Regions from separate parts of the Methylomonas sp. BW4-1 genome, predicted to be linked through region 2. Evidence: riboswitches for the same ligand, from Rfam matches in the RefSeq annotation. Region 2 holds a riboswitch; each other region holds the start of a gene.
The links. A riboswitch is a leader RNA that binds a small molecule or an ion and turns the genes downstream of it on or off. The one in region 2 is predicted to bind cyclic di-GMP.
Positions count from the first base shown of each region.

Region 1: linked by a shared signal. The riboswitch ahead of ACH5Y9_RS24825 (hypothetical protein) and the one ahead of ACH5Y9_RS12580 (hypothetical protein) in region 2 are both predicted to bind cyclic di-GMP.
Region 3: linked by a shared signal. The riboswitch ahead of ACH5Y9_RS00605 (hypothetical protein) and the one ahead of ACH5Y9_RS12580 (hypothetical protein) in region 2 are both predicted to bind cyclic di-GMP.

Region 1 covers NZ_CP184125.1:5,318,410-5,324,361, reverse strand. Annotated here, with positions in the region: gene ACH5Y9_RS24840 (hypothetical protein) at 1-1,112, opposite strand, end outside; gene ACH5Y9_RS24835 (hypothetical protein) at 1,112-1,972, opposite strand; gene ACH5Y9_RS24830 (hypothetical protein) at 1,969-2,811, opposite strand; gene ACH5Y9_RS24825 (hypothetical protein) at 2,967-3,755, opposite strand; cyclic di-GMP riboswitch class I at 3,828-3,906, opposite strand; gene ACH5Y9_RS24820 (TonB-dependent siderophore receptor) at 3,985-5,952, opposite strand, start outside.
Region 2 covers NZ_CP184125.1:2,731,903-2,737,854, reverse strand. Annotated here, with positions in the region: gene gspJ (type II secretion system minor pseudopilin GspJ) at 1-121, shown strand, start outside; gene gspK (type II secretion system minor pseudopilin GspK) at 118-1,044, shown strand; gene gspL (type II secretion system protein GspL) at 1,037-2,230, shown strand; gene gspM (type II secretion system protein GspM) at 2,211-2,726, shown strand; cyclic di-GMP riboswitch class I at 3,443-3,521, shown strand; gene ACH5Y9_RS12580 (hypothetical protein) at 3,561-4,352, shown strand; gene ACH5Y9_RS12575 (hypothetical protein) at 4,453-5,952, shown strand, end outside.
Region 3 covers NZ_CP184125.1:130,853-136,804, forward strand. Annotated here, with positions in the region: gene radA (DNA repair protein RadA) at 1-96, shown strand, start outside; gene ACH5Y9_RS00595 (sulfotransferase) at 138-1,790, shown strand; gene ACH5Y9_RS00600 (hypothetical protein) at 1,986-2,753, opposite strand; gene ACH5Y9_RS00605 (hypothetical protein) at 2,853-3,965, opposite strand; cyclic di-GMP riboswitch class I at 4,065-4,149, opposite strand; gene ACH5Y9_RS00610 (hypothetical protein) at 4,527-4,802, shown strand; gene ACH5Y9_RS00615 (ATP-binding protein) at 5,069-5,952, shown strand, end outside.

The sequences.
Region 1 (5,952 bases), 2.6 Mb from region 2:
CCGTCACTGCTGCGCACGAAATGAATATCCTGCGGATCGCCGCCGGTTTGCCAGGTATAGGGGGAGACATGCGCCAGCAAGTAAATATTGCCGCGCAACGGCCCGGCCGATTGATCGGCGGCAATTTGCACATCGCCGTCGCCGCCCAGCGGGTTGGGCAACTGCAAGCTCGGCGACAGGAACATCATGCTGTTGCCGCCGATATCAACCTTTTGCGCGGTAAAGGTGGGTGAAGCGGCGGGATCTTTGGCATCAACCGATTTCAGGAAATAGTGCCCGCTACGCACTATGCCCAAGGCACTGACGGACAAAATCGTTTCATCGACGCCGAATAGATAAACCTCGCCTTCCGCGCCGATGGTCAGCCGGCCAAAGCCAAAGTTTGCCACCGGCAATGCCGCATCCGGTTCTTGATAACTGACACCGCCGTCCGTGGATCGGATGAAATATTTGGGGACATAATTTGGATCGGGGTTACTGTCGGCCGGCCGCCGCCAGGTGCTGTACATATACCCGTCGCTGGGACCGCCGGTTTTATCGATGGCCAGCCAGTTCTTGTCGCCTTTAAACTGATACACGGGCTCCGACCAAGTCACCCCGCCGTCGCTGGATTTAAACACCGAAGTGCTATCCGATACCGCCAAAGACTGGTAATAGAAATTGCCTAGGGCATCGACCTCCAACACCGGATCGGTGCGAGTTTGCAGCGGTAAGGCCGGCAGCATGCCGGTAGTCCAACTCGCGCCGCCGTCAAAGCTATAGGCATAGCCGCCGTGTTTGACGGCAGTGGGCGGTGAATCGAACTTACGCCAGCCCACGACAATATTGGCGGGATTTAGCGGACTCAAGGCCAGCGTCGGCTCGTTGCCTTTGTCGCTGGCGATGTTTTGCCCCTCCGCATCGACGTTGACTTGATGGCTACGATACTGTCCAAAACTTATTACCGGGGAAGGCCCTGCCTGCGCGGCTGTCGTCAATGTCAAACCGATGCCTAAGCCTGCCGCGATTTTTACCCAGCCGCCGCGGCGGAAATATGCAGGGTGGCGTTCGTCAGGCGCTGGGTAAACGGCAGTCCATGGCCGAATCAATTCTGGATCTTCGGCTGGTTTCATCACGCCATCCTTTTGTCGGAACGGTTATTCAGAAACAGTCCGGCCAAACCGCCGGCAAACAACCAGACAGCAGCCGGCAAAGGCACCGCCGCCGGCGTTTCTCCCGACACCACGGTGGTTTGGAAGCTGAAAGTACCAATGCGCGTATCGCGCAAGCGGGCGTCGCGAGCGCCCAGATGATCGAAGCCCCACCCTAACCCAAGATTGCCGTTGAGGCTTAACGTATTCCCGACTATTGCGGTGGTGACATCAAACAACTCAAAACCGCCCGCATCGAAACCGATGTGATTGGTAATCACCCAGCCGGAACGCCCCGGCGTTGCCGCTTCAAGAGCCGGATCGTATTCCAAGGTCATATCGCCCAACAACACTCTATTGGTCGGCGGATCGACGTCCACCCTAAAACGCATGACACCGCCCAGACCGATACTACCGCTGGCAGTGCCGAACAAATTGCCGGGCTCGAACGCGAAAGTGGTATTTCTGTTCTGCCGCCCGCCCGGATTGACTATCGGACTCAGCCCGTTGACACTAAATTGCAAACCGGTTGCCGGAATTTCATCGGCCACCGTATCGTACAAATCCGGCGTATTGCCGTCCCGCAGCTCAACAAAGGTTTTTGATGCCGCCGAAGCGTCGTAAAACTCTTCCAGATAAATAGAAGGCCGGCAGCAAATCGGAAAGTCCGCGGTGGGCGTGTCCGGATAATCGTTCACGTCAAGGCTGGCGATTAGCACATCGCGGTTTAGGTTAAGGACCAGCGCACCGCCGCTGACTGTCGCAGCGTGGGCTTGGCTGATCGACAATACACCGAAAACGGCTAATAGCCAGGTGGATGATCGATGATTATTGATTTTCATAATGTCACACTCCTTGAAAGATATGGCCTACGGCCTATGCCGATAAAGCCCAAAAAGCCGCTAGCGAATAACCAGACCGCAGCGGGTAGCGGCACCGCCGATACCTGTCCGCAACCGGCATAGGCACCCGTGCCCAAACAGAAACTGCCGACATCGACCAGTTGCGCGCCTTGCAACATGCCGGCGTTTTCCGGCGACATCAGTAAATCGCCGCTCAACTGCCAGTTTCCGGCGTTACTAAAGTTCAGGCTTAGATTGCTTAAGTCGTACACCGCCATCGTGAAATAAATGTTATTGGCTAGGTACCAACCGGTGCGGCCCAAAGTTTGCCGGTTGGCATCGTAAAGCAGCGAAAAATCGCCGTTGACCAAGCCGGCTCCAGTCGGCGGCCAGTTCGGCGCATAAAAACCCTGCACGCCGGTCATGCCCACTTGTGCCCCGGCCACGCCGGCCAGCGTGATGGTATCGATGGCAAAATCGGCTGATGTGGCTTTGACGTAACGCTGACTGGCTTGCGGACTAGGATCGTTACCGATAGCCGTCAACTCGAACACCTGATTGAGTCCGGAAATCTCGGTGGTATTGAGCTGGCTAAGCAAATGGTCGCCGGTGTTGGCCGGATTATGAGCATTGGACGTTGCCGTACTCCAAAACGTCGACAAGTAATAGCCCCCGGCATAAGGTGCCAGCGCATTCCGGTCCAGGTTCATCGTAAACGTACCGCCGGAAGGCGCATTCAATAGCGTGGCTTCAGCGCTTGCTGAGGCCACTCCCAGACCGATGGCTAGCATCGCCCGCACCACCAAAGCGGGATAGCCACAGTTTTTGTTGATCTTCATAAAATCCCTATCAGCGGATGGTCAGAATAAGCCCTCTCCCTGCCTAAATACACAAGCGGCCGTAGTCGACGGCATGCGGGCACGAAGAGGGATTTATTGCCGAAAGTCCGGGCCCGAAGCGAATCTTGGCGACCGCCCCAAGCCCAATTTGCGAGTTAGGCCGCGACCGAGGCTTTTCTACGACTTTTACCCAGCAAGCCCAGCAGCCCGCTGCCGAACATCCAGACCGCCGCCGGTACCGGTACCGCCGATGGCGCCGTGCTGGGCGCCAGGCTAAAAGTACCGACCACGGCATTGGTATTGGCGCCAACCAAACCGGCCCACAATCCGGTCCATTGCAAATCGCCGCTCAGTAGTAATTCGCCATTGCTGCTTAGCGACTCGGAGACGTTGGTCAGCTTCAAGAAATTTTGGTAGCCAAAACCGGTATCGTAGGTTTTGATATTCCAAGTGCTCCCGGTTTTTACCAGGCTAAAGTCGTATGGCGTCAAAATGCCGCTGCCGCCTTGGCTGGTCAACAACCAGGCGCCGCTCAAACCGATTTGGCCAACCGAGGTATTGCCGGCGTCCATCGTCGTGGCTTGTTCGGTACGGCCATAGGGACCGGCAGCCGGATAGCTGTTGGTCGTGGTGTTGGCGTTAACCGCAAACGACATCGCTGTGCTGGCGGTTGCCGATAGCGTCGTTCCGCCGGTGGTTGCACCGGTGATACCCAGTAAATTGTCGCTGGCACCCCAATGTTTCGCGACAATCCAGCCATTCGGATAGCCACTGCCGACATTGACCGATGCCGCCGCAAAAGCGGCATTGTTGATGGTAATGGTGGCATCGCCGCTAACTTGTGCAGCGCTGGCTGTAGCAGGCGCCAAAACGGCGGTCAATGCGCTGAAGGCGAGCAGGCCGGCGCTTACCCATTGAGTGCGGTTGTAGTGCAAGATTGTCATTTTTTATTCCTTAATAAATTACGGTTAAAGTTAATCTGCAAATCGCCAACCCGAATTTAGGGTCTTTAACTGGCAGGTAACCCGGCTGTCTTAATCTCCAAGACCCGTGGCTTTCCGGCTCCGTCTCGCGGCGGATGTGGCATGTTTGTCGCGATCCTTACGACATCACTCTAAATCCCTGAGTGAGGTGCTCCTGAAAAACTCCTGTGGCAAATAGTTAACGACGGCATCAGTACTTGATTGAAAAACTTAGAAACCCGGCGCGGCCGGCTGCCGGCGCTACCCGGCCTTCGAAATAGCCGTAGGGCTGAAAATAATCCTCATCGCTGAGATTTTTGACCGTGGCCGCCCATTGGAAACGCCCGGTTTCGTAAGCCAACGCCGCGTCGAAGCTGTGGTAGCCGGCGGTTTTAAAGCGATTGTTATTGGATAAATAAGCGCCGGCGCGGGCGTACACGCCGAAACCCAAGCTAAAACCTTGCAACTCATCCTGCTGAAAACGGTAATGCGCCCAGAGCCGCCCGGCATCTTCCGGGACTTGAGCCAAGCGATTGCCGGCAGCCACCCCGGCTTTATCGTCCATGAAGCGGGCGTCGGTATGCGCATAGTTTGCCAGCACGCTGAAGCCCTCGACCGGTTGCCAGAGCAAATCCATTTCGATACCGCGCGAGCGTTGCTTCCCTGCGGCGACCGAACGCCGCAGGAAATCGCTGCTGTCGGTGACCGCGACCTGGCTACGCTCAATTTGGTAGAGCGCCAGTTGGCCGCTGAATTGATTCGCAAAATTGAATTTCAAACCGGTTTCCAGATGATTGGACAATTCCGGCGCCGGCGTATCGACGAAATTGACAAACGGTTGGCCGCGCATGCCTTCGCTATAGGAAATAAACCAGGAAACCTCCTCGTTTAGGTCGATCACGCCGCCGAGGCGCGGCAACCATTTCAGCGTATCCGTGGTGACATTTACCCCGGTTTGCGCGTTATTAAAATCGATACCCACCTTGCCCAGCCTAAGCCCGGACAGCCAATGCAATCGCCGGTACAGCGTGCTTTGCCACTGCAGGTAAGCGCCGTAAGTGAGGTTTTCGATGAACTGATTTTCCCGGCCCGGACCGGGTACGGCATAAGGGGAGTCAAATAGCGGTGCCCGCAGATCGACCGTACCTACGCCGAATCCTAAGGCGCCGAAATCGCCCTCGATAAAGCCGGCATCTTGCAAACGGCTGTAATCCGCGCCCAGTAACAAATTATTTTCGCTGGGACCCAGCTTAAATTTGCCCTGCAAATTGCCCAATACGCTGCGTTCATGCTGTTGTTGAAACAATTCGGCGTTCACTAATGCCCAGTGCGATGCCGGCAACAAGGGTCGGTCCGCGACCAGGCCATCGCTGCCGAACAGGGTCTGAATTTTCTCGTCGAATTTAGCCTGCGCATAGCGCGCCTTCAGGTTTAAGCGCCAGCTCCCGGTGAGCTGCCGGTCCAGCGTAGCCCATACCGCATCGGCATCTGAATGGCTATCGGGCAGATTGGCCGGCCCCGGGAACAGATCGGGCCGGGTAGCAAAATCACCAGCGATGCTGCCGGTGGCGGGCAAGCCCTGGTACTCCGGTTGCTGCCAACGCGACAGTTTGGCTTGGATCGTCAAACGGGTTTGGTCGTTATCGGTCAGCGTCAGGGCCGGGTTAAGGTTAAAACGCTGCGTTTCGATTATGTCGATGTCGTGTCTGGCGTTGGTATATTCACCGGTCATGCGCAACAAAATATTGGCGTTTAGGGGTTGATTGACATCGAAAAACGGCTGATAAAAGCTGTGGCTGCCGATTCTAAAACCCGCTTCGCCAAAGGCTTTGGCCTGCGGCAATTTGGCAAGCAGATTCACCACCCCGCCCACCGGGGAGCCCGAGCCGCCGCTGTAGAGCAAGGCGTTGGAACCCTTCAGCACCTCGATTCTGTCGATATTAATAGTGCTTTCCCGGTCGCCGGGGTTGTAGTACTGGGTAAAGCCATCCAGCAGTTGTTCGGAACGAAAACCGCGAATTAAGGTGCCTTCGATAACCGGACTGTAAAGCGTATTACGCGCCACTATGCCGCTAACATTGACTAAGGATTCGCTGAGGTTGATCGTTTGCTGGTCGTCTAACAAGGGGCGGTTAAGCGCGTGCACGGACTGCGGGATTTGCTTGATTGGCGTGTCGGT
Region 2 (5,952 bases):
CGGCAGCGACTGGATGACGCATTGGCCGGCGGACGGCAGCGGATTACCCAAAGCGGTGGAAGCTAATTTTAACTTGGCCGGTCTGGGCGACATGCGCCGGCTGTTTCTGGTGCGGGAATGAAGTCGCTAGATCAGAATCAACGAGGGATCGCGTTGATCACGGTGATGCTGATACTGGCCATCGCCACGGTCGCGGTCGTGTCCATGTCCAGCGCGCGGCAGCTGGATATACGCCGCACCGAAAATCAACTGCGCAGCATGCAAGCCTGGGAATATGCGTATGGCTTGGAAAGTTGGGCGATTGGCCGGCTGTCGGGTGATGTCGATGGTGTGGATGATACCTGGTCCAAACCGCTGGCAACGACCGTGGTGACTGGCGGCACGATGCAAGCACAGATTGAAGATTTGCAGGGGCGAATCAATCTGAACAACCTATTGGTGGAGGGCAAAATTTCCAAGGACGATATAAAGCGTCTGGAACGCTTGCTGGCCATTCTAAAACTGAAAGCCGAGCTGGTGCAGGCGATTGCCGATTGGGTTGATGCGGATATGGATGTCAGGTATCCGCATGGCGCGGAAGACGAAACCTACACGCGCAAAAAGCCGGCTTATCGCGCCGCTAACCGGCAATTTGCCGATGTCAGCGAGTTGCTGTTGGTACAAGGCATGACGCGCGAGACCTATCTGAAATTGCTGCCTTATGTCTACGCGGTGGAGGGTTACGCGCCGCTGAATGTTAATACCGCCAGTGCCACCGTGTTGCGTTGCTTGGCGGACGACATCAGCGCCGATCAGGCGGAATCCATGTTCAGAGCCCGAGGCAAGCCTTTTGCAAAAGTCGCCGAATTTTTAAAAGATGAAACGGTTGCCGACGCCGGCATCGGTAAATACGGCTTGGGCGTCAGTTCGCAACACTTTTTATTACAAGGGCAAATCGATATGGGCAAAACCCATTTGCAGTTTGAGTCGCAATTGCAGCGCGATAGTGGTGGCGCGCAAGTGGTGAAGCGCCAGCGCCAGCGCCAGGGCTTGGCGCATGGCTGAAAAACTGCTGGTCAGATTCGGCGCCGAATCGGCCGATAAACTGGAATGGTTGAATCTTGTCGAGCCTGATAGCCAGCCGACATCAGGCACGATGGCCGAGTTGGCAGCGGCTGCGCAGGGTAAGTCTGTGCTGCTGTTATTGCCGGCTGCCTCGGTGTTGTTATTACAAATCGAGCTGGCGGTTAAAACCACCGCACAACTGAAAAAAGCCTTGCCGTTTGCCTTGGAAGACCTGCTTGCCGAGGACGTGGAAAATTACCATCTGGTTTGGTTGAAGCAAGACCGGGACAAACTCGCCGTCGCGGCAATTACCCACGAAACATTAGCGGCGCTGCTTACACCGTTTCGAGAAGCCGGTTTGCTGCTGGATGGCGCGTATCCCGAAACCTTATGCCTGCCGTATCAGCCTGGGCAAGCCACTTTGTTGCTCGACGACAGCAACGCTATTTTGCGTAGCGCTGCCTATCTGGGCGGCGGCGTGGATACGCAATTTCTGCCGCAATTGTTGGAAAAAGCCTGTGCCGAAGGTGCTGATTTTCAGACGTTACTGCTATGCAAAGGCAGCGAAGACAGCAAGCTGCCGGACGGTTTGGCAAATACCTGTTTGGAAACAGTCATAACAAAGCCTTTGCCATTCATGGCGAGTGCCGTCGAATTATTGCCCTCCGAGCTGAATTTGTTGAGCGGCGCTTATGCCGTCAGTAGTCGAAAGGTAGGCCGCTGGCAACAGTGGCTGCCGGCGGCCATTGTTCTGGGTGTAGCCTTGGCGGTGCAGAGCTACGCCTTATTGCACACCTACTGGCAACAGCAAGCCGAGCTGAGCGAATTGGACGCTAAAACCCAAGCGCTGTTCAAACAAAGCTTTCCCGAGGTGAAACGCATCGTCAATGTCAAAGCCCAAGCCGAGCAACAACTGGCGCAGCTCAGAAAACAACAGGCTTTTGCCGGTAGCGGCTTCATGCGTTTGATCTACCGTTCCGGCTTGGTGTTGAAAGACGCACCGGCCGTACACTTGAAAAAGCTCAATTTCCTGAACGGCGGTTTGCAGTTACATCTGCTTGCCGACGACATCGGCCAACTGGAGCAATTCAAACAGCAGTTGCAAAGCAGCATGCAAGTCAAAATTCAATCCGCCGACAGCGGTGCAAACGGCGTGGAGGCGCAACTTGAGATTCGCGAAAAATGACATAGCGCAACGCTTCGCCGAATTAACGCCCAGAGAGCGAGTACTGGCGCTGGGTGGTGTGTTGGTCGTGCTGATGTATGGCGCATACCTGCTGTTTTACCAACCAATTGCTGAACAAAGCCGCTTGCTGAACCTAAAAATCCAGGCGCAACAGCAAATCTATACCTACTTACAACAAGTCGGCAACGAAGCGGCGGCTTTGCGGCAACAGGCTACGGTTGATGCACCGGCATTGGATGGCGCTAATCAATCGCCGCTGGCTCTAGTCGATTTCAGCAGCCAGCAGCTGGAGATAAAACCGGCGATCAAACACCTGTCCCCGGAAGGCGAGGACAAAGTCAGCGTCTGGCTGGAAAATCTGGCCTTCGACCGACTGATGTCATGGTTGACAATTTTGGAAACCAAACACCGCTTGCAAGTGCTGCAAATCGATGTGGAAAAACCGGCCGATGCGGACGGTATCGTTAACGCCAAAGTCTTATTGGGCGTTGTTTAGCCCGCCTTCATATTAGCCTGGCCTTTAACGTCCGTCGCTCCCGCGCAGGCGGGAGCCCAGTGTCGCAATGGATTGGTGAAGCGGTCGCAAGGCGTTTGCTTGTCGGGGAATGCCGTGTTCAGCGCACGCAGAGTTCGAAGCTTGCCATCCATGGCACCGGACGCCCTTATCCCGGCGGCATGACGGACTTTTTGGGTTTAACTAACTTGCTCAATAGCCAGCAAGGGCTTTGCCGTCGAGAGCTCACGACAATTCATACCTAGACCACGTCCCACTGCTATTAAGTTAAGAGCAGATGGTTCTATCTCCCCTCATCCCAACCTTCTCCCGGAGGGAGAAGGGGCTTCTTCTTTCGCTCAATGGCAGTGAGGCAATGCCCGCAAAAAGAATCTTAAATTTCATAGCTCCCTCCCGCGCCCAGTCATCAGCTGAATTTTCGTGTTAGCGGCCAGCTTTGTAATACAGATGTATTACATGTCACGTTAATTTAACAATGCTGTAACCGAAACGCCGCTATTGCTCTGGAATAATTCGCGCCAAGTTGAGGGGTTGAGGAACGGCCGTTCAGCAAAGATTCGGGAGCAACTAGGGAACACGGACGGCACGAACAAGGAGCGGCGAAGGAAGAGGATAGGGAGGAGGCTAGGCGGAACATGGTCGCGGGGGCAACAAAGCGGCGCTGTCAGGATGTTAGATGGTGTCGAGTGCAATCTAAAGCGTGTAAAAGCCAAACTCGTTGTGAAGCGGGGACGGAAAGTCACGGGTCTTGCTGGTCAAGACGGCTGGGCTGTCACCTTATGTCATTAATCGAAATTTAAACATGAGGTTTTAAAAATGAAATTGTCTAAAAAATTGTTGGCAGTTGCAGTATTGGCAGCGGCCGCTTCAGGCGCCGCGGAAGCGCGTATCCAAGCTATCGGCGATGCAACAGCAGACGGTAGTGAGTTTTTGTTTAACCTGGTTAACTACACAGCACAAAACTCTTACACGCTGGATTTGGGCATCACTGTTGAACAATTTTTGGCTAACCCCAGCCAACCATTGTCATTCACACTGAGCGACAACAACTTCCAATCGTTCGCTGCTGCTTACACTGCCGGCAACAACGTTACTTGGGGTGTTTCTGGTGGGCATGGGATTTTGGCCGAGCCAGCTGATGTTGTTAAAGCGGGCTTCTATACCACTTCAGTAGTACCTTCTCCTGCTAGCATCGATACAAATTGGTCAGACATCAGTAATTCGATGGGTGTATGGAATGATTTGGTCAGCTATGTCCAAACTCAAGATGCTAACGCCAATAACCTGAGCACCTTCAAAACTATCGGCCAAAACGGTTACACCGCTGTTTACGGTAACGATTTCTTAACCGCTTTGCCATTCACCGCGCAAGGCCAACTGGGCACCGCTTTGGCGTTCGTTCATGAAAAAGTCAATGCCGACGATTTCGATACCGGCGAATTGGAAACTTTCCCAGGTGTATGGAATTTTGCAATCAACGGTAACGTGGGCTCATTGACCTATACAGCTGCACCTGCTGCTGTGCCACTACCTGCCGCGGTTTGGATGTTCGGCGCCGGTTTGATGGGCGTACTGCGCGCCACTCGTCGTAAATCGCTGGCGGTTTAATTCCGCAAACGTCTTGAGCCGGCCGGATTCTGTTTCGCTGGTTCCCCCTTCATGAACGGGTCGGCTCACACTTTAAATTCAATCAATTGAGAGATATACAATGAAAAAGCAATTATTGTCTGCTGCTATCGCAGTGGCTTCTCTGGCAGGTTTCTCGCAAGGTGCATTTGCACATGCGCCTAGCGTCACGCCGGATATCGAAATCTTCATGTCCGGCGCTACCGCGCAAGACAAAGCCCTGGCTGCCTTGTTTGTGAACTTGTGCGACGCCGGTACTTTGGATGTATTTAAAGACAACGGTACAGCGGGTTCCGAAGGTAAAAACCATAGTGCTTATTTCTGCACACTGAACTCTACTAACGTACCCGGCCTAACCGTTAACGGTTCTGCGGCAACTACTGCTAAAGTCCTGTTCCACAAACGTTCTGCCGGCGGTTCTGCGCAAGGCGTTAACCCGCTGATCGACGGCGTGGCGATTGCGGCGATGCGTATCGACAACGGTAACTGTACCCAACAAGGCGCAACCAACACTTGGTTTTGCAACGCTAGCGGCGCTAACCTGACTAACGTGGTCTCCGATGCCGGTATTTCCGATGTTGAGCCAAAATTGTTTGTGGGCCCAAACAAACCCTCAAACGCTTCTGCGGTTGATCCAGTAGCCGTCGACGCGACTCTGAACGTGGTGCCTGCGGCGGCCTTGGTGTTTGGTGTGCCGGTTTCCGATAACTTGTATGTGGCTTTGCAAAGAGCGCAAAACCTGTTGGCCGGTTTTGGCGGCAGCTGCGCACCAGGCGATTACACCGAAGCCTGTATGCCTAGCTTGAGCAAACAACAAGTGGCTGAGTTGATCTCCGGTCAAATCAAAAGATGGTCCGAGTTTAAAGTCAACGGTACGGCCTTAACCGCCTTGACTGCTGGTTTGACTTACACCGATTCCGACGGCACTGTCAGAAACGTAACCCCTAACGATACTAAAGTGCATTATTGCAAACGTATCGACGGTTCCGGTACCGGCGCGCAACAGTACGTTAAATTCCTAAACAACCCTTGCAGCACGGCCGGTCTGGATCCTGACTGGGCGGGTTCTCCTTTGGCGGGTCCTGTGAAGCATGAAATCAGCGGTTCCGGCGATATGGAATTGTGCCTGGAAGACTTTGCCGACGGCGAAGCGGTTGCTAAACAAATCACCACGACTAACCCTGATGTGTTCAACACCGCAGTTAACACTGCCGGTAATAGAGCATGGGCTATCGGCCAACAAAGCTTGGAAAACAATGCTACGCATGCCAAGCATTACCGCTTTATCAAAGTGGACGGTGTAGCACCAACTCTGGAACAAGCCTTCAGAGGCAAGTATATGGATTGGGTTGAGCAAACCTTCCAATGGCGTAAAGCTATCAGCGCTGATAAATCCACCATCATCGCTAAAATCGCTGCCGACGCCGCTTCACCAACCATTCTGGCTACCGAGTTGAACATTGGTTTTGTTCACCCATTCGGTCAATCAGGTTATCTGGCTATCGGTAACGGTAACAACTTTACCGACACCTTGAACGTCAATGCACCTGTTATGCCTTACTCGCATGCGGTTAAAGGTTCT
Region 3 (5,952 bases), 2.6 Mb from region 2:
CCTAAGAGCAACAAACCCAAGGACCCGGTGAAGAACTTGCAAATCCATGCAGTTAGTAACATTCAAGAAGCGCTGGCCGTGCTGGCGGATTTATAATTGCTGCCCATAATCAATGCCAAACTTCGTCAGGGAACGATATGAAAAATACAGCAACCGTCAACGCTAAATTTGGCCGTAACGATCCGTGCCCATGTGGCAGTGGTAAAAAATACAAAGCCTGTTGTTTAAAGCAAGCCGAATCGGCGGCGAGGCCGCTTAAACCCAGTGTGGACGCCGCCTTAAAGCAAGCCTGGCAAGCCGTGGCCCGGCGCGATATGGCGGGTACGTTGCATGGGTTTCGGCAAGTGTTAGCGATCCAACCCAATCATGCGCAAGCACTGGCCGGATTGGGACAGGCTTTGTGTTGGCAGCAGCAGCGCAGGGAAGGCTTGGCCTATCTACAGCAGGCCGCCCAGCAATTGGAAATTGACGCTCAGCAAACCCGCAATATCCGTTTTATGCTGGAACTGGCCGAGCAATTACATCACTGGGGTGACTTGGATACGGCGCTGAAACTGACCGAGTTGGCGGTCAAACTGGAACCTGAGAACCCTGCCGCGCTGAATAATCGCGCCCTGTATTTGACGCGGGTGAATCGATTCGAAGACGCTTTGCCTTTTGCCAGCAAGGTTTGCGAATTACGTCCGGATGATCCGGCCTGCAATAATATGCTGGCGGTGCTGGAAGCGCATTTAAACCGTTTGCCGGCAGCCAAGCAGCGCTTTCAGGCTGTGATAGCCGCCAATCGCAATATGCAGCAGACCGCACGCGCCTGGCAGGAGTTGGTTGGCGTGCTGGATAAATTGGAAGAATACGATGCATCGTTTGCGGCTTGCCAGCAAGCTAAGGCTTTGTATAAGCAATTACCTGAACTCAGCTCGCTTGACGCCGGACAGGTATTTCGTGCGATTCAACGTAACAAGCAAGGCTTTGATCAGGCGTTACTGCATCGATGGGCTCTCAGCGACTTTGCCGATAACTTGCCGGTGCCGACGTTTCTGCTGGGCTTTTTGCGTTCCGGTACCACGCTGACCGAGCAAGTGTTGGCGGCGCACCCCGAGGTGTTTACCTCCGATGAAAATGATTTGATTCATGGTTTGATTCAAGAACTGCAAAGGTTGAGCGGTGTGCGAGAAGACATCCCGGCCGCCCTCCGCCAGCTTGGTCTGGATGATGTCCGAAAGTTGCGCGCTTACTATTGGCGGCGGGTTAGCGAAGAATATGGCGCGGGTGCCTTGAATAAATGTTTTATCGATAAAGTAGCGCTGAACAGTATCGATATTGGCCTGATCAGCAGCCTATTTCCGGAGGCCAGGATTATCTTTGCGCTACGCGATCCGCGCGATGTGTGTTTGAGTTGCTTCCAGCAGGCGTTTAAGCCGTCTAGCGTGACAGTCAATCTACTGAGCTGGGAAGGTGTGGCCAAGCAATATGCGGCCGTAATGGATCTGTGGTTTTACATTAAACCGATGATGCAGCCGCGTTATATGGAATTGCGTTACGAGGACACGGTCAACGATTTCGAAAACAGTTTTCGCCGGGTGTTTACCTTATTGGATTTGGAATGGGTGGCCGAAGTTAGCGCGTTTCATGAGAAGGCTAAGGGCCGTTACATTGCCACGCCGAGTTTTGCCACTGTCGCTCAGCCGATTTATTCGCGCTCGGTGGCGCGTTGGCAGCACTATGAAAAGTTTTACGAACCCGTATTACCGATTTTAGCGTCGTATATCGATGCGTTCGGTTACGAATGAAGCGAATGGGCAGGGTTGTTCAAGCTTTTTGATCAAGTAGACTACGATCAAACGGATGTAAAAATGGAGCTTCCGTGCCCCCGTTCATCCTTGACCGAAACCGATCCAATTTCTTGCTGATTAACCCGGCCCTTGATCACACTGGTAATTAAGGGCGCCGGGTTAAAAATCAGCTTTAAGTGACATAGATACGTCTCAGACGTTTTCTGTGGTTTTGCGTTTGCCGAAACCGACTAAGCCGGCCATCGCGCTACCGAACAGCCAAACTGCACCCGGCACGGGTACCGGTGATGCGGCGGCGGAGATGGTAGCGGTATAGGCCAGATTGGCGCCGCCTACCGTGCCGTCGTAACCACCCAAAATCAGTGTGTAAGTACCGGCAGTCAGGAAACGGGTCAGCGTCGCGCTGGCGGTGGTGCCTTGAGTGGCTGCGAAGGCCCAGGCGTTTGCGTCAACCAAAGCCAGCGTTGTGCCAAGTGGGCTGGCAGCCATGGGATTCAGAGCACCGTTGTTCAGGTATTCTTGATGACGACTGCTGCTACCCGCGGTATCCCAGCCGCTCCACAAACCAAAAGCCGGGCGCAGATTGGAGCCGTCCGACGATACGGTGATGGTCACTTCCGCATCGGCATGCAGTTCAAACAAACCGTAATCGGCGGTATGCCCCCAGTTTGTCGCGCCGTCTTTATAAGCTTTGGCGCCCATGCCTATGCCGTGGCCGCTGGCGGTTTGCGAGTTGGCAACGCCGCCGTCATTGTGGATCATCGCTACCCAGGTGGCGGGCAAATTGCCAATATAGCCTGGATCGCCGGCCGACCATGGGCCTGCGGCAGAACCGTCCGGTAAGGGATCTCCGGAAGCTAAATTGTAGGTTACGTGAGCGCTAGCCATGCCGCTGATCGACATTAACGCGCCCATGGCGCCGGCTAATGCTAGTTTCTTAAAGGTTAAGTTTGCAGTCATTTTGGATCTCTATCGAATTAAATATATGAGTTAAAGCCTGTTGTTAAACAGCGCTTGGTGAGGGGATTGCCGTTGTTTGGCGGCAACCCCGCTGGGTAATTAAGCCGCTAGTGCTTGTTTGCGGCGGCCGAAACCGATCAAGCCGGCCATCGCGCTGCCGAACAGCCAGACTGCGCCTGGAACAGGCACTGCCGAAGTGGTAACCAGTACGTCGTAGGTTACGCCATCGAGCGCGCCGCCACCGTGCGCGCCGACCACCAAGGTATAAAAGCCATTGGTGTGCAGCCCGGGTGTGCCTGTGGCATTCCACTCGGCTTGGTCGAACACAAACGAGTAGAACAAGGTGTCGGAAGTGCTGCTCATGCTGGCTGTCCAGATAGCTTCGCCCAAGCTTGAGCCTTGCAGGCCCGTTTCGCCGATTGTGGCAGCCGCGTTACGGTCAGATGTGGAACTGCTGTCCACATTGCGATACAGGGCCACGTCCAATAAGCCGTTAAATTGGCTGTAATCGGCGTCGTTTTTCACGGTAATGGTGGTTTTGATATTGCCCGCGCTGGCGCAGTTAGCGCTTGCCGTGTTTGCGCCGCAGCTAATATGAATCAAGCCGTAGTCCAGTCCCAGGCCGGTTGATGCCGAATTGCCTGCTACCGCTAAGTAAGGATGGTCGCCATTAGCTGGCAGATCGGCCATGATGGTGCCCCAGGTGGCGGCGTTGGTGCCGCCGTTTTTGTCCGAGTAAGCTTTCCACAAGCTACCGATAGTGTTGGTGCCGAAGCTAGGGTTTGAGCTAATAAGGTTTGCTGTCAGTGCGCCATCGTTGTCTGTAGCGCTGGAGCCGGTATGTAATTCGCGTTTGGTGAAACCTGTAGCTGTTGTATGCTGACCTGAATACCACATATAGGGCAGATTGCCTGCTACTTCTGTGGCTGTCTCAGCCGCGGTACCTGTGCCCGGAATTAAGGTGTTCGCGTTTAAGTCGCCGACTGTATAAACGTTGGTACCGTTAGCGACTCTATTGGTGCCGTTGGAGTTTGCAGATACACCGTCTGTGCCGTTGATGCTGTTGGCGATGCCGAAGCCGATAGCGGAGTTACCGGAGGCTACTGTGCCCGCGCCGGTCAGGTTGTAGTAAGAGTGCGCGAACGCTTGGCTGGAAACAGCCGACAGGCCAGTTGTCAAAATAGCTGCTATAGCCGTTTTATGAAAGATCATGATCGTCCTCTTTGTTATTGGAATTAAAGGTAACAGCGAAACTGACAAAACTTGACCAACAGCAGCGAGCCAAACTTTGCCCTCGCCCATGGCGCGCATGGGGGCAATCCGGCCTTCTTTAAATCGTTTTTTAAGAACCGTGATTTTCCGGCCCCGCCTCACGACGGGTGTGGCAAAGCTTGCTTTCAGAGATTTGCTCATTCCGCCAGCGGCAGACATGGCAGGGATAGAGACCTACTAACCGCTTTTCGGAAAGCAAACCACGAAGCAAGTACACTAGTTACAGCGAATAGCGGGCCAACTTAATAAAATATATAAATATCATTGTATTGCTGCTTATTTTGCCTGGGATGGCATGAGTGAGCTGCGGGCGAAATTCAGCGAAATAGCGCATGCGCTTATTTTAAATAACACAGTTCAATTGCTGAAAGATAATCCCCGCTTGGTAGTGAAGTTTGATTTGAGGGATTTGATCAGGAATTTCTTTATTTTCTAGTCGTTTATTGTTAGGTTGTTGCGCCGCTCATTGGGTTGGCACGAGATTTTTCAGTGGAGAGATGTATGCAAAAAACCGATAAAACCCCGCTGTGGGTGTTCCTGGCCCTGTCCAGTATAGAAACCCGTAAAGGTGCGTTACTGTTGATCTGGAGTAGTATTGTTTTTACTCTTTACTGTGTGCCTTGGCCGCTCTATTTCGATGGCAATGGCTGGGTTGCCAAATTATTTTTGATCGACGATTGGGAATGGTTTGCGATGATGCTGCCTATGACGTTTTGGTACTGGCTGAGCATGAGATGGGTGGATAAAAACGGCGGCTGGCGTTTGGCTGGTGCGTGATATGCCGCACTATTTTTTGGGACATGATTCGTCAGGCCGCGGCGCTTGCTCCGAAAGGATTAGTTAGTAGATTATCTTTCGATCTTGTAAGCGGCTAGCTTAATTCCGTATTTGCTCTTGCGCTTAGCGGTTGGAGTGAAGCTTGCTATCAAAAATCGATTGAATACTTAGGTGGCCGCCATCCAGGTTTGGTCGGCTTTCCACCTTCTCAAGCAAGCGGCGGTCGTATATCGCTGCGATGCTTTCTTCAATTTAGTGTTGTTTCTATGCTTTCACACATTCTGCCCAAAGCCGAAATATCCATTCGCGAAAACCTGCGTTGGTTATACATTCTTAGAAATTTGATGCTGTTTGCCGTTACGGTGGCGGTGTTTATTGCGGTGAACGGTCTGGGTATTAATTTGCCGCAAAACCAGCTTTGGCTGGCGATTTTTGCGATTTCCATACTTAATCTTTACACCTGGCTACGGCTGAGGACGCCGGAAGAAGTTACCGAGCACGAGATTTTTTCGCAAATATGCATGGATGTGCTCGCACTGGCCTACTTACTTTATTTGACCGGTGGCGCATCAAACCCCATCATCTGGGTGTTTCTGCTGCCTTTGATTGTAACTGCCATCATGCTGCCGCAGGCTTATGCCTGGAATATGGTGATCATTACCTCCTGCGTGTATACGGTGCTGATTGCCTACAACGTACCCTTGCCGGTTGTCGAGCCGCACATGGCCCATCCGGCGATGACGGAGATGACGCCGGAAATGAGCCTGCAAATGCATTTGATGAACGACAGGCGTTATTTCAATCTGCATGTATTCGGTATGTGGTTTGGTTTTGTGTTTAGCGCCGGCTTGGTGGCTTTTTTCGTAGTCGAACTGTCCAAAACCTTGAAAGAACGTGAGCGAAATTTAGCGGATGCCCGCGAGAGTGCGCTACGCGACGAACGAGTTGTATCCCTGGGCACCTTGGCGGCTAGTGCCGCGCACGATATGGGCACACCGTTGGGGACGATTGCCATTTTGACGCATGAAATGGCGGAAGAGTTGTCGGAGCATCGTTACCCGGATATGCACCAGAAACTGGTGATTGTTCAGCAGCAGATTGATCGCTGCAAACAAGCCTTGTCGGTGATGTCGGCCTCCGCCGGCGAGAT